One region of the Streptomyces sp. NPDC002513 genome, then DNA from elsewhere that is predicted to be linked to it. Evidence: riboswitches for the same ligand, from Rfam matches in the RefSeq annotation. Region 1 holds a riboswitch; the other holds the start of a gene.
The links. Region 1 has a riboswitch for cyclic di-AMP ahead of ACWD5Q_RS06445 (transglycosylase family protein). Riboswitches for the same ligand answer to the same signal wherever they lie in the genome.

Region 1 (7,143 bases):
TCACCGAGCTTGTCGGTGATGACCTTCCAGCCGGCCCAGTCGTCCTCGAACAGCGGGTCCTCGATGGAGACGAGGGGGTAGGCCGCGACCAGCTCCTCGTAGTACTTCGTCATCTCGGCGGCGGAGCGCTCCTCGCCCTCGAAGACGTACTTGCCCTCCTTGTAGAACTCGGAGGCAGCGACGTCGAGGGCGAGGGCGATCTGCGTGCCGGGGGCGTAGCCGGCTTCCTTGATGGCCTCGAGGATCAGGTCGAGGGCCTCACGGTTGGAGCCGAGGTTCGGGGCGAAGCCGCCCTCGTCGCCGAGGCCGGTGGACAGGCCCTTGCTCTTCAGCACCCTCTTGAGGGTGTGGTAGACCTCGGTGCCCCAGCGCAGCGCCTCGGAGAAGGACTCCGCGCCGATCGGGGCGATCATGAACTCCTGGATGTCCACGTTGGAGTCGGCGTGCGAGCCGCCGTTCAGGATGTTCATCATCGGCACCGGCAGCAGGTGCGCGTTCGGGCCGCCCAGGTAGCGGAAGAGCGGGAGGTCGCTGGCCTCGGAGGCGGCGTGGGCCACGGCGAGGGAGACGCCGAGGATGGCGTTGGCGCCGAGGGAGCCCTTGTTGTCGGTGGCGTCCAGGTCGAACATCGCCTGGTCGATCAGGCGCTGCTCGGTGGCGTCGTAGCCGACCAGCTCCGGGCCGATCTGCTCGATGACCGCGAGGACGGCCTTCTCGACACCCTTGCCCTGGTAGCGGTTGGGGTCGCCGTCACGGAGCTCGATGGCCTCGAAGGCGCCGGTGGAGGCGCCGGACGGAACGGCGGCACGACCCGTGCTGCCGTCGTCGAGGCCGACCTCGACCTCGACCGTGGGATTGCCTCGGGAGTCCAGGATTTCCCGGGCTACGACGACGTCGATGGACGGCACGAGCATCTCCTTCTTGGATGTGACACGGGAAGTGCGGGGCTGGTGTGCCCAGCGACTAGAGCCTAACCGCCCCGGGGCATCGGCCAGCCGACCGACCGTCCCGTGGAGAGGATGACGGTCCGCATTGTTCCACAACGGAACAAAGGCGAGGTGGCGAAGAGGGGACGCAAAAGCAAAGAGCCCCGCTCCGGTGCGTACGGGGGAAACGCACCGGAGCGGGGAGCCCGTGGGGACGGGGGCGGTCCTCAGGTGACGCCCGCCGCGAGGGCCGCGGCCAGGGGGACGCCGGGGGCCCGCCGCCGGGCGGCTGTCACTTCAGGTGCAGCTGCTGGCCCGGATAGATGAGGTCGGCGTCCTCGACGATGTCCTTGTTCAGCTGGAACAGCTTCTCCCAGCCGCCCTGGACGTGGTGCTTCTCGGCGATCGCGCTGAGAGTGTCGCCCTTGACCACCTTGTACTCGCCGTCGCCCTTCTTGACCTTCTCGCCGGTCGGGGTGGTGACGGTCTTCTGGGGAGCCGGGCGCTGCGCGGAACGGCTGGCCGCCTGCTGCTCGGTCGAGCGGGTGGTGGTGCTCTTCGGGGCGGCACTCTTCGGCGTGGCGCTCTTCGTGGAGGTGCCGGAGCCGGCGGAGCTGCCCGTGGCGGCCGGGGTGCCGTCGTAGGGAGTGCTGGACAGGCCCGTGCCGCAGACCGGCCAGGCGCCCTTGCCCTGACCCGCGAGGACCTTCTCGGCGACGGCGATCTGCTGGGACTTGGAGGCCAGGTCGGCGCGCGGGGCGTAGGCGGTGCCGCCGTAAGCGGCCCAGGTCGAGTTGGTGAACTGCAGGCCGCCGTAGAAGCCGTTGCCGGTGTTGATGGACCAGTTGCCGCCGGACTCGCACTGGGCGACGGCGTCCCACTGGGTGGCGGTGGCGGCGGAGGCGTTGCCGGCCGCCATCAGCGGGGCGGCGACGGCGGCGCCGGCGACACCGGCGAGCGCGAGGGCGCGGACGACCTTGGACGGACGGCGGTGCTTGTTCTTGCCGGAACACAGCATGATGGATCCCCTCACCGACGCCTGCGAGGTGAGCTGTCGGGTTCGGGCCGGTTGAGTTGCCCGGCCGCACACCTCCCCGGTGCGCGGCTCCACCCCAAGCCGCACCCGGTCAACTCCCGGGCGCGGCGCCTACCTTGGGTCCCCCGCTCCTGCCTACGGCGCTTGACGCGACGACTGTTCCCACACGGCCGCTGGCAGGATTCGGCGTTGCGACCGTCGGAGCCCGCTGTGGCGAGCGATCACGACCGTAAGCAGTCGTTGCGCCGAATTCCAAAGACGATCAGGGCTTATGAGACTCATATCTCACTCTCATCAAACCGGACATTCGACGCGAAGTGGGACGTGAAATGTCTTCGCCCAGGCGGCAGTTCAGGACCCGCCCCCGGACAACCCGACCGTGACCGCAAGGCTCTGACCGGGGAGGATGAGGTCGGGGTCGGCTCCGACCGTCTTCTTGTTCGCGTCGTACAGCGCGGTCCATCCGCCCTTGAGGTCAAGGGAGTCGGCGATAGCCGACAGATTGTCCCCGCGGTGGACGGTGTACGCGTCGTCGGCCGCCTCGCGTGCGGCGGCGGAGCCGCGCGAGGCATGACGGCCGGACGACCCGTCCGCACGGCCGCCCGCGTCACCCTCGTCGCCATTGCCGCCACGGTGGCGGCCCCCGGCCGAAGACGCCCCGCTCTGCCCGGCCTTGCCCGAATCGTCACTCTTCGTCGCGACCGAGAGCGGGTCGAGGGAATCCTGGGACCCGCTCGTGTCGCCGACGTCACCGCGCGAGTCATCGGTCGCCGTCGAGGACGGCGAGGACGGCGAGGACGAGGGAGAGGAGGGGGACGACGGCGATACGGAGGAGGAAGGCGACGAGGAGGACGACGACGTGGCCGAGTCCGACGCTCCGGACGAGTGCCGCGAAGGGGATGAGTCGGACGAGTGGGACGAGCCGGAAGAGTGGGATGAACCGGCCGAGCCGGATGAGCCGGACGGCTCGAAGTCCACCCCGGAGTCCGAGAAGAAGACGGAGTCGCTGCGGGAGGAGTGGTCGCCCACGCCCGTGTCGACGTCCGCGGCGGCCGAGTCCTTGCTGAGCCCGGAGGCCCGGCCGCAGGCTCCCCAGGCGGAGGCGCCCCGCTGGTCGAGGATCTTCTCGGCGACGGCGATCTGCTGGGAGCGGCTCGCCTGGTCGGGACGGGGGGCGTAGTCGAGACCGCCGTACCGGTCCCAGTCCTTCTGGGTCAACTGAAGTCCGCCGTACCGGCCGTTGCCGTGGTCGGCGCTCCAGGAGCCGCCGCTCTCACACTCCGCGACCTGGTCCCAGGTCGTACCGCTGGCCGCGCTCGCACCGGTGGCACCGAGGAGCGGGATCGCGATCGCTGAGCCGGTGACCCCTGCCGCGACAATGAGAGCCGGAGCCTGGCGGGGGCGACGGTGCCGACCGTTCCCGGAGATCATGCGGTTGCCTTTCGCGCGACAGCGGTGACCAACGCGGCGGCTGTGGCATACCGCCGCGTTGCTGCGTGAAGGTATCCGCAGTCGAACGCTTGTCACAAGTTAATGCAGCGTAGATCACGTGAACATCACGGAATTGAGAAAGTGTCACCCTTCCGCGGCCGTCGGCGTGTCCGCCACCTCACTCCGCGGCACCGCCGGTACGGCGATGACCTCACTTCGGAACCGGCGTGAACTCCACCGGAAGCGTGCGCAATCCCCGCATGATGAGCCCGCCACGCCAGCGCACATCGGCTGAATCCACCGCGAGTCGCAGGTCGGGGAGACGGGTGAGGAGCGTGGCGAGCGCGGTCTGTCCCTCCAGCCGGGCGAGGGGGGCGCCGAGGCAGTAGTGGATGCCGTGCCCATAGCCGAGATGCTGGTTGTCACGGCGGGAGAGGTCCAGGACGTCGGGGCCGGCGAACCGCTCCGGATCCCGGTCCGCGGCGGCGAGCACCACGAGGACGGGGTCGCCGGCGGCGATGTCCTGCCCGCCGATGGTGACCGGCCGGGTCGCGAACCGCCAGGTGGCCAGCTCGACCGGGCCGTCGTAGCGCAGGAGTTCCTCGACACCGGTCTCCAGGAGGTCCCTCTCGCCACGGGTGAGCGAGGTCTGGAGGCGGGCCCGCTGCCCGGGGTGGGTCAGGAGGGCGTACGTCCCGTTGCCGATGAGGTTGACGGTGGTCTCGAACCCGGCGAAGAGCAGGATGAAGGCCATGGCGGCGGCCTCGTTCTCGGTGAGGTGCTCGCCGTGGTCGAAGGCGCGGATGAGCCCGGAGATGAGGTCCTCGCCGGGGCCGGGCGTCTCGGACAGTGCCTCGCGCTTGCGGTGGATGAGGTCGGCGAGATAGCCGCGCATCTTCTTCACGGACCGCGCGACCCCGCCCCGGGGACCTCCCCCGTGCCGGATCATCATGCCCGCCCAGTCCCGGAAGTCGTCCTGGTCCTCGCGGGGGACGCCGAGCATGTCGCAGATCGCGTAGATGGGGAGCGGGAAGGCGAACTCGTGGATGAGATCGGCGGACCCGCGGTCCGCGAACCGGTCGATGAGCTGATCGGCCAGCTCCTGCACCCGGGGGGCGAACTCGGCGACGCGGCGGGGCGTGAACGCCTTGGAGACCAGCCGACGCAGCCGGGTGTGGTCCGGCGGGTCGATGTTGAGCAGGTGTGTCATCAGCTCGGCCTTGCGCTCGCCGGGGATACCGGTCTTCCCCCTGGCGTGTGCCGGCTCGTCGTGATGCGCCGGGTTCTTGCTGAGCCGCGGGTCGGCGAGGGCCTGCCGGGCGTCGGCGTAACGGGTGACCAGCCACGCCTCCACACCGCTCGGCAGCCGCGTCCGGTGCACGGGGGCGTGCTCGCGGAGCCAGGCATAGGCGGGGTAGGGGTCGGCGGCGAACTCCCAGGTGAAGAGTTCGGGGCCGGGGGTGGAAGCGGGGCGGGCGGGCTGGTGCTGGTCGGTCACTCCCCGACCGTATCCACGGCGGCCCCGCCCCGCCCTGCCAGGTCCGTCTCCGGCACCCCGCCCCGGCCCGAGCCCCGCCCCGGCTCCACCGCCTAAGCCTCCGCCCCGAGCCCCCGCCCCGGCTCCAGCGCCCAAGCCTCCGACCCGAGCCTCCCGTCTCCGGCCCCACCGCCTACGCCGCTCCGTCCCGAGCCGCCGCCTCCGGCCTCCGGCCCGCACCCCCTTGGTCCCCGCTCCTACGCCTCCGGCCCGTGCCCCTCGGCCTCCGGTCCCGGCTCCCCGGCCTCCGGTTCGGTCTCCTCGGTCGTGGGTCCGAGCCCCTCGGCGGCCCGTACGGCGTCCCGGTAGGCGCGGGCGGCGGCGCGCAGGGCCGCCTCCGGGTCCACCCCCTCCGCCTCCGCGTGCGCGGCGAGCGCCAGCAGTTCGTAGCCGATGCCCTCGCCCTGCGGGAGCGGCACGTCCAGGCCCGCCGAGCGCACCCGGGAGGACAGCTTCGCCGCCAGGGCCAGGCCCGGCTGCCCCAGGGGGACGCCCTCCGTCACCGACGTGCGCCGCTTCTCGATCGCCTTGGTGCGCAGCCAGTGCTCCTTGACCTCCTCCGGTGTCGTCGCGGTCTCGTCGCCGAAGACATGCGGATGGCGGTGGATCAGCTTGGCGACGATGCCGCCCGCCACGTCGTCGATGGAGAAGGGGGCGTCCGGGTCCTCCTCGGCTATCCGGGCGTGGAAGACGACCTGGAGCAGGACGTCGCCCAGCTCCTCGCGCAGTTCCTCCCGGTCGCCCGCCTCGATCGCCTCGACCAGCTCGTACGCCTCCTCGATGCCGTACTTGGCGAGGCCCTTGTGGGTCTGCTGCGAGGACCAGGGGCACTCGGCGCGGATGCGGTCCATGACCTGCACCAGGTCGAGCAGGCGAGAGCCCGGAAGGTCGTAGGAGGCGGGGAGCAGCTCCAGCTCCGGCATCCGCACCCGCCCCGAGCCCGCCAGCCGGGCCAGGCCGTCGGTGAGGTGCGGCTCGCCCTCGCCGGTCGCGACGACGACCACCGTGCGGCCGCCGGCACAGGCGTCGACCAGTTCCTGCGCGGTCGGGGTGCCCTGCTCGACGGCTATGCCCGCCTCGCGCAGATACGGCACCTGCGGGTGCGCGCCGTCCGCGCACAGGACCCGGTCGGCGTCGCGCAGCACCTGCCACGCGGGCCAGGACAGCAGCCCGGGAGCGACCCGGTGGCTGGTGGTGAGCAGGACGGCCCGGCCGGGGGCGGCGGATGCCTCCGCGTCCCGGCCCTGGTCGGGGGCGCCTTCGAAGCTGGTTGCGTTCACCCCTCGAACGTAACCCACGGCACCGACGCCCCCGGAGGTTTTCCACAGGCCGCTGGACGGCCCCGCCGGGTTCCGGCGCCGTGCGTCACCGACACGCCGTCCGGCGCGCCCGGCTACGCCGTCTGCCCCGCCCCGGCCGCCGTGGCCTCCTTGACCCAGGGCGTCTTCGCGTCCACCCGGCTGCTCTTCTGCACGTCCCAGGTGCCGTAGCGCGGATTGAGGTCGATGTTCAGTTCCTTGGACGCCTGTGCCATCGCCTTCCAGAAGGTGGCCTTGCCGTCGGTCGTGTTCATGTCGGCGCCGAGCGCGGCGGCCAGCTTCTGCGCCTCGACCTCGGTGCGGAGGTTGTCGTCGATGCGCCGGGGCGCCACCCCGTACTGCTCCAGCCAGATCGACTGCAGCGCCCGCGCGCCGCCCGCCTGCTGCTCCAGGCCGGTCCGCATCTGGTCGACGTCGCGGCGGCTGACGGACACGCCCGCGTCCTTGGCCGCGCGGGCCAGGACCCGGTCGAGGACCAGGCTGTGGAGCGTGTCGCGGGCAAGGGCGCTGGTCCGGGCGATCGTCTGCTGGTACTGGGTGTCGTCCGGGGTGGCGGCGCGCTGAGCCGCGCGCACCTCCTTCACCCGGCCCTCCAACTGGGCGACCGTGATCCGCTCGCCTCCGACGACGGCCGCGGCACCAGGGTGCTCGGTGTCACCGCACGCGGTGAGGACAGGGGCCGCGACGAGGGCGGCGCTGACGGCGATCGCGGTGCGACGGCGGTGCAAGGTGGCCTCCCGAGGAGATTGTGCGACGGTGCACAAGGTCTTGCGATGATCGATGGTAGGCAGTGGCCAGGCTCTGGCCAACCCGTACGACCAACGATTCACCGGGACTTCGGGCACCCTCGGCCCGTGCACACCCCTCGTTCCGCCGGGGGCCCGGTGGCCCGGG
Region 2 (7,143 bases), on a different contig from region 1:
GTCATCGCCGGCGCCTTGCGACCACCCCAGTCGTAGGTCGAGCCGCCGGTCAGGTGACGGAGGATTGCACTTCGCAGGAGGCTGAGCAGGTGCTCTGCTTCGTGGATGGGAGCGGTGCCCGCGGGAGGTGGCTGCGAGGGGGCTGGTCTGTTCGATCAGCTGAACGCCTGCGGCCCTTTCCAGGGCATGGAGCTGATGCGTGAGTGTCGCCGAAAAGGAGGCGCTGATCGATGGACAGATTGGGGGCAGAGACGTTCCGACGGTGGGCCTGGTCGGTTCGTATGAGCCACTCGAACACGGCCTGCCCGGTGGTCGTAGCGGCGTCCGAGGCCAAGATCGCGAGGGTGGTGCCGATCGCAGCGGCCGTGCCGGCTGCAGCGTCAGCCCACGCGTCGCAGCCGACGCGTACTCCCCGGGATGATGCTTGTGCCCCTTCGCCGCCCTGCCCCGCCGCCACGGCACGGACCCGTGGAAACTGCCCCGGCGGAGCTGCCCGAACTCGACGCTGCAGACCGAGTCGCCCTCGTACCGGATCGAAGCCGTCGCAGACTCCTGACTGTCAACCCTGACGCTTGTACGCTTGGTGACCATGAGCTGACCGCAGGAAGCCGCCCAGGACCAAGAGGCCGGATGATCGAGAAGTTCCCGGGACTGATCGCCACCGACCGCAGGTGCTGCTAACGCGCCCCGGAAGATTGCCAGCCGACTGCTGGAGATCGACCGACACGGCTCACGCGGACCCGGAACCTACACCGTGGACCTCAACGTGTGTGCCTCATGTCCCGCGCATGGCGTACACTGGATTCATCGACGCGGGGTGGAGCAGCTCGGTAGCTCGCTGGGCTCATAACCCAGAGGTCGCAGGTTCAAATCCTGTCCCCGCTACTGAAGGCCGAGGGCCGGAATCCGAAAGGGTTCCGGCCCTCGGTGTGTTCCGTGTTCTTCACCCGCTTCTCCTCTTCCCGCCCGCGGGCCTCTCCCCTCCCCGCCCGCACGGTGTGTACGCCGGTCGGCCCACAGCGGTCGCCCCCCGCCCGTCCTGCGATAAGCCTGGACGGGTGGTGCAGCAAGGAGGCGCGTGGCGGATCGAGGCGCCGTGCGACGAGCAGGACGGCGGGCCAGAGCCCGGAACTCCGTACGAAGGGACCGGTGGCCTGTACGACCGAACCGGTGTCCCGTACGACCGGACCGTCGGCGGCCCGGCCGTCACTCCTCTCCCGGAGGACGGCGGCGACCGGCCCTGCGAGCGGTCCCACGAACGACCCGGGGGCGTCCGGTCGCCGGGTACCGGGTCCGACGCCGCGAGGGGGGCGGATACCGGGTCCGGGAACGTCGGACCGCCGGGCACCGGGCCCGGGGATGCCGGGCCGCCGGACACCAAGTCCGAGGGTGCCCGCTTGCCGCGCACCGGGTCCGGTCAGGTCCGGCCCCCGGAGCCGGGCCCGGCGGAGAGCCGGCGGAGTGCGTACGCGCGGGCGTTTCTGCGGGCCCTGCCCGCGCTGCTCATCGGCCTCGGCGTCTGCTGCGGCCGGCTCGCCCCGTCCGCCTTCCCGGCCGTCTCCCTCTTCACCGCCGCCCCGCTCGTCGCCGCGCCCCTGCACTCGCTGCGCGGCACCGTCTTCACCGGCGCCGCAGCCCTCGCCGCCGTCCCGGCCGTGCACCTCGGACTCGGCGCACCGGGGCTGTCCGGCGCGGCCACCGAGGCGGTCACCACCGCTGCCGCCGCCGTTCCCGCCGTCCTGATCAATGTGCTCGTACGCCGCAACGACGCGCGCCTCGCCTCCGCCCGCCGGATCGCCGAGGCCGCGCAGCGCGCCGTGCTGCCCGAGCCCCCCGCGCGGATCGGGGGGCTCCAGATCGCCGCCCGGTACGAGGCGGCGCAGGCCGACGCCTCCATCGGCGGTGACCTGTACGCCGTCCAGGACTCCCCGCACGGCGTACGGCTCGTGGTCGGGGACGTGCGGGGCAAGGGGATGGGTGCCGTGGCCGCGGTCGCCGTCGTGCTCGGTGCCTTCCGGGAAGCCGCCGAGCAGGAGCCCACGCTGGAGGCCGTCGCCCAGCGCCTGGAGCGGGCGCTGTCGCGTGAGGGCATCCGCCGGGACGACCCCGACGCCCACGAGGAGTTCACCACCGCGGTCCTCGCCGAGATCCCGCACGAGGACGCGGAGGTCCCGGACGGGAAAGGCGTCGTCCGTATCGTCAGCCGGGGCCACCCCGCCCCCCTGCTCCTGCTCCCGGACGGCACCCTGCGCGAACTGGAGGCCCGCGAGCCGGCGCTGCCGCTCGGCATGGGCGACCTCGCCCTGAGGCCCGACCGTGCGGAGGAGTGGGACTTCCCGCCCGGTTCGACGCTTCTCTTCTTCACGGACGGCGTCTCGGAGGCCCGGAACGCGCGCGGTGAGTTCTACGACCCGGTCCGCCGCCTCGCCGGCCGGGTCCTCCCCACCCCCGGCGCCGTGCTGGCCGCCGTCACGGAGGATGTCGCCCGCCACACGGGCGGGCAGGCGACGGACGACATGGCACTGCTGGCCGTACGCCGGTCCGAACCCTCCTGAACCCGTCGAGGAGCCAAGCACCGTCGAACGCCCGGGCCTTGTCACGATGGGTGAACGGATGGCGCCCCTCCGCATAACAACTGACACACCGTCATAACGAAGGGGGCGGGTGAGGTGCGGCCAACTCGCCCGATTTTTGCCGTTCCTGTCGTGAAAGTCCTGGCCAGCAGCGTTAATGATCTGTCGGAACGGCTTGGAATCCGGGCCCCGCGTCTATTAACGTTCGATAACGCAGCGCGGTCGTCCCAGCCGTCAGCAGAGGCGGCTCCGTGCGCACGTGCCGAATCCCGCAAGGGAACCGGGGAACCACCACCTTGGGGTGAATCGAGCAGATACCGCCGTGTCACAACGGCCGGTATACGCGCGTAGGAGACCTTCCTGCTCCGAACCCGTCAGCTAACCCGGTAGGCGAAACGGAAGGAAAGGAGTGCGCCCACGTGGCGTCCAACCGGCCCGCCGAGAACACCTCGTCCGCCCCTGGCGGTACGCAGACGATCGACTTCGCGTCCCGCACCGACGAGGGCCCCTGGGAGGAGTGGAATCCCACCGAGGATTCCGTCCGGGCCGTCCGCGGTCGGCATCGTGTCACCAAGCAGCGCGGCGGACTCGCCCGCAGCTCCACCGTTCTGGGCGTCGGCGTGATCGCCGCGGTCGGCGCGGGCGGCATGGCCACCGCGCAGACCGGCAAGCCGCCGGTGTCCATATCCCTCCCCGACCTCTCCTCGGTCACCGACTCGGCCAAGGCGCTGATCAGCGAGGACACCAGCGCCCCCAAGGGCTCCACCACCACCCTGAGCGCCGCCGGCGTGAACACCGCAGACGCCGCCGCGGGCACCAAGGACGCGGGCGAGGCGTTGCGCGCCCGGATCATCCAGCAGGCCGAGTCCCAGCAGGACCGGGTCGCGGAGGCGGCCGCACAGGCCGCCGAGGACGCCGCCGCCAAGAAGGCCGCCGCCGCGGCGGCCGAGGCTCGGGACGCCGCCAGGGCCAAGGCCGCCGCCGAGAAGAAGGCGGCGGAGGAGGAGGCCAAGAAGAAGGCCGAGGCCGCCCGGCTGGCGGAACTGGCCAAGCAGTTCGCGCTGCCCACCTCGTCGTACACCCTGACCTCGCGCTTCGGTGACGCCGGCGCCATGTGGTCCTCCGGCTACCACACCGGCCTCGACTTCGCCGCCCCCACGGGCACGCTCATCAAGGCCATCCACAGCGGCACCATCACCGAGGCGGGCTGGGCGGGTTCGTACGGCTACCGCACGGTCCTCACCCTCGACGACGGCACCGAGCTGTGGTTCTGCCACCAGTCCTCGATCAGCGTCACCGCCGGCCAGAAGGTGTCCACCGGCGACGTCATCGGCCGCGTGGGCGCGACCGGCAACGTCACGGGGCCGCACCTGCACCTGGAGGTCCACCCGAACGGCGGCAGCGCGATCGACCCGATGGCGTGGCTGCAGAGCAAGGGCGTCAACCCCTGATGCCCGCGTCCCCGTCCTCCGCCCCGGCGCGCGTCCCCTCCTGAACCCCGGCGGTCCTGGCGACAACCCCCCGACGCCAGGGCTGCCGGTCAAGTGCGGGGAACGCCCGGCGGACGGAACCGGGCGGGACGGCTTCCGGGCAAAACCGCGTGGAGCGGCCTTCGGGCGCACGTGCGTGGAGCGGCCACCAGGCGGAACCGCAGGGAACGGCCTCCGGCGGAACCACCCCGAACGGCCTCCAGGCGGAATAAGGGCCTCCAGAGCGAGTGCTGAACTGAAGCATGACTTCCCTTCGCAAGCTCGGCTCCTCGGACCTCGAGGTCTTCCCCCTCTCCCTCGGCGGCAACGTCTTCGGCTGGACCGCCGACGAGGCGCAGTCCTTCGCCGTGCTCGACGCCTACGCGGCGGCCGGCGGCAACTTCGTCGACACGGCCGACTCCTACTCGGCGTGGGCCCCCGGCAACAAGGGCGGCGAGTCCGAGACCGTCATCGGCAAGTGGGTCGCGGCGCGCGGCAACCGCTCCGACGTGATCATCGCGACCAAGGTCAGCCAGCACCCCGAGTACCAGGGGCTCAGGGCCGCCACCATCAAGGCCGCGGCCGACGCGTCCCTGCGCCGTCTGGGCACCGATTACATCGACCTCTACTACACGCACTTCGACCAGCCGGACGTGCCGGTCGAGGAGATCATCGGCGCGCTCGACGACCTGGTGAAGGCGGGCAAGGTGCGCGCCATCGGCGCCTCCAACATCTCCGCCGAGCGCCTGCAGGCGTCCCTCGACTTCTCGGACCGCGAGAACCTGGCCCGGTACGTGGCGCTGCAGCCGCACTACAACCTGGTCTCGCGCGACACCTACGAGGGTCCGCTGCAGGACGTCGCCGCCGGCGCGGGCCTGGCAGCCGTTCCCTACTATGCCCTCGCGTCCGGCTTCCTGACCGGCAAGTACCGGCCGGGCACGACCGTGGACTCGGCGCGGGCGCAGGGCGCGGGCAAGTACCTGGAGACCGAGCGCGGCCGACGCGTGCTCGGGGTCCTCGACGAGGTCGCGCAGGCACGGGGCGCTCAGATCCCGACGGTGGCCTTGGCCTGGCTCGCGGCCCAGCCGACGGTCGCGGCCCCGATCGCCTCCGCCCGCACGGTGGAACAGCTGCCCGCACTGCTGGCGGTGGCGGACCTGACCCTGACGGACGAGGACCTCGCCAGGCTGACGGAGGCGTCGGCGTGAGCGGTATCCGGTGAGGGCTGCCCCCGCGCCGGGGACAGTCCTCAGCTCCTACGGACAGCACGGGCTATTACGGGGACCCTACGACCGATAGGGGTTGTACGCGGGATTCGGCGCCGTCGGCCCGTGCTGCGGCGCCGGGTACCACGGGACGTACCCGTGTCCGTACCCGTAGCCCGGCCAGACCGGCACAGGCGCCGTCGTGCGCGCCGCGTGCGCCAGCGCCGGCCGTGCCACCGCGCGCCGTGCCCACAGCGCGGTGAGCAACGCCCTCTCCCGTACGACGAAGTCGGCTCCCGCCCGGCCACGGCGCCCCCGGTGCCGCAGGAACGCCAGCGACGTCGCGTAGGCCTCGTACTCCGCGACCGAGCGTGCCGCAGCCTTCCCGGAGTGCTGCCGTGCGTACTGCCGGGCAAGCCGCCGCGCACGCATGGAGCCGAGGACGAACGGTTCCGCCGGTCCCAGCCACCCGGTGGCCGCGTACGCCGGCAGTTCCTCCCGCACCGTTCTCAGCTCCCGCTGCCGTGTCCAGATCACCAGCCAGGTCAGCAGCGCGAACGCGGGCGCCATGAAGGAGGCGTACACCGCGAAGAACCCGAACTCGCCGAACGACGAGGATCCGTTCCACATCGAGTGCATGCCCATGGCGAGCAGCAGCCCGCCCAGCGGCACCAGGACGCGGCGTGCCCGCCGGCGCTCGGCCGACTGCGCCGCGATACCGAAACCGATACCCGTGAGCACGGTGAACAGCGGATGCGCGAAGGGCGACATCACCACACGGACGAAGAAGGTCGCGGCCGTCACGGACGCGAGACCCCGCCCGCCGCTGAGCTGGTCCGTGCCGAAGGCCGTGCCCAGATAGAGGATGTTCTCGGTGAAGGCGAAGCCGGTCGCGGTGACTCCCGCTATCACCACCCCGTCCACGATCCCGGTGAAGTCCCGTCTGCGGAAGAGGAAGACCAGCAGCACGGCCGCCGCTTTCGCGGACTCCTCGACGATCGGCGCTATGAGGGTCGCGCCGAGCGTGTTGGCGCCGCGCGGGTCGGCGGTCGCGGTCGCTATCCATCTGGTCGCGAAGCTGTTCGCGACGATCGCGATGAGCGCGGCCGCGCATGCCCCCCAGGCGAAGGCGAAGATCATGTTCCGCCAGGGTCCGGGTTCCACCCTGTCCAGCCAGCGGAACGCGGCGACCAGCAGCGGCACGGGCAGCACCGCGAGTCCCAGTCCGACCAGGAATCCCTCGGTGCCCGTCTGCTGCCGCACGAGGGCGAGGATGACGAGGCCGGAGAGCGCCAGGAGCATGGCCGGCGCGCCGTAGCGCACCCACCGGCGCTGCCACCAGTGCGGGTGCCGGCCCTCGACCGCGTTGCCGTCGGGGCGCGTCGGATACGGGGAAGAGGTGGCCACGGAATCGACCCTAACGAGACAGGGGCACCGCCTGCGACGGTGCCCGGCGGGCCCGGGGCGTTCAGTCGCCGGCGGAGGAGTGGTCCCGGTGCTCTACACGCCGGAACAGCAGGTCGTTCACGACATGACCCTTGTCCAGCCCCTGGCCCTCGAAACGGGTCAGCGGGCGGAACGCGGGACGTGGCGCGTAGCCGCCGTCGGGCCGGGTGTTCTCGAAGGCGGGGTGCGCGGTGAGCACCTCGAGCATCTGCTCGGCGTACGGCTCCCAGTCCGTCGCGCAGTGCACCAGCGCGCCCGGCTTGAGGCGGGCGGCGACGAGCGTGAGGAACTCGGGCTGGATCAGCCGGCGCTTGTGGTGGCGCTTCTTGGGCCAGGGGTCGGGGAAGTAGACGCGCAGCCCGTCGAGCGCGTCGGGCGGGAGCATCTCGCGGAGCAGGATGATCGCGTCGCCGTTCGCGACCCGGATGTTGGTCAGCTCGTTCCGCTCGG

Region 2: another riboswitch for cyclic di-AMP. It lies ahead of ACWD5Q_RS32280 (M23 family metallopeptidase); the one in region 1 lies ahead of ACWD5Q_RS06445 (transglycosylase family protein).

The regions. Positions count from the first base shown of each region.
Region 1 covers NZ_JBSFXK010000006.1:76,089-83,231, reverse strand. The annotation lists gene eno (phosphopyruvate hydratase) at 1-914, opposite strand, end outside; gene ACWD5Q_RS06445 (transglycosylase family protein) at 1,219-1,944, opposite strand; cyclic di-AMP (ydaO/yuaA leader) riboswitch at 1,948-2,115, opposite strand; gene ACWD5Q_RS06440 (transglycosylase family protein) at 2,314-3,393, opposite strand; gene ACWD5Q_RS06435 (cytochrome P450 family protein) at 3,605-4,891, opposite strand; gene ACWD5Q_RS06430 (nucleoside triphosphate pyrophosphohydrolase) at 5,128-6,210, opposite strand; gene ACWD5Q_RS06425 (SurA N-terminal domain-containing protein) at 6,324-6,977, opposite strand.
Region 2 covers NZ_JBSFXK010000081.1:5,380-12,522, forward strand. The annotation lists gene ACWD5Q_RS32265 (TetR/AcrR family transcriptional regulator) at 1-36, shown strand, start outside; tRNA gene ACWD5Q_RS32270 (tRNA-Met) at 812-885, shown strand; gene ACWD5Q_RS32275 (PP2C family protein-serine/threonine phosphatase) at 1,398-2,555, shown strand; cyclic di-AMP (ydaO/yuaA leader) riboswitch at 2,824-2,981, shown strand; gene ACWD5Q_RS32280 (M23 family metallopeptidase) at 2,993-4,024, shown strand; gene ACWD5Q_RS32285 (aldo/keto reductase) at 4,306-5,250, shown strand; gene ACWD5Q_RS32290 (PrsW family intramembrane metalloprotease) at 5,329-6,654, opposite strand; gene trmB (tRNA (guanosine(46)-N7)-methyltransferase TrmB) at 6,716-7,143, opposite strand, start outside.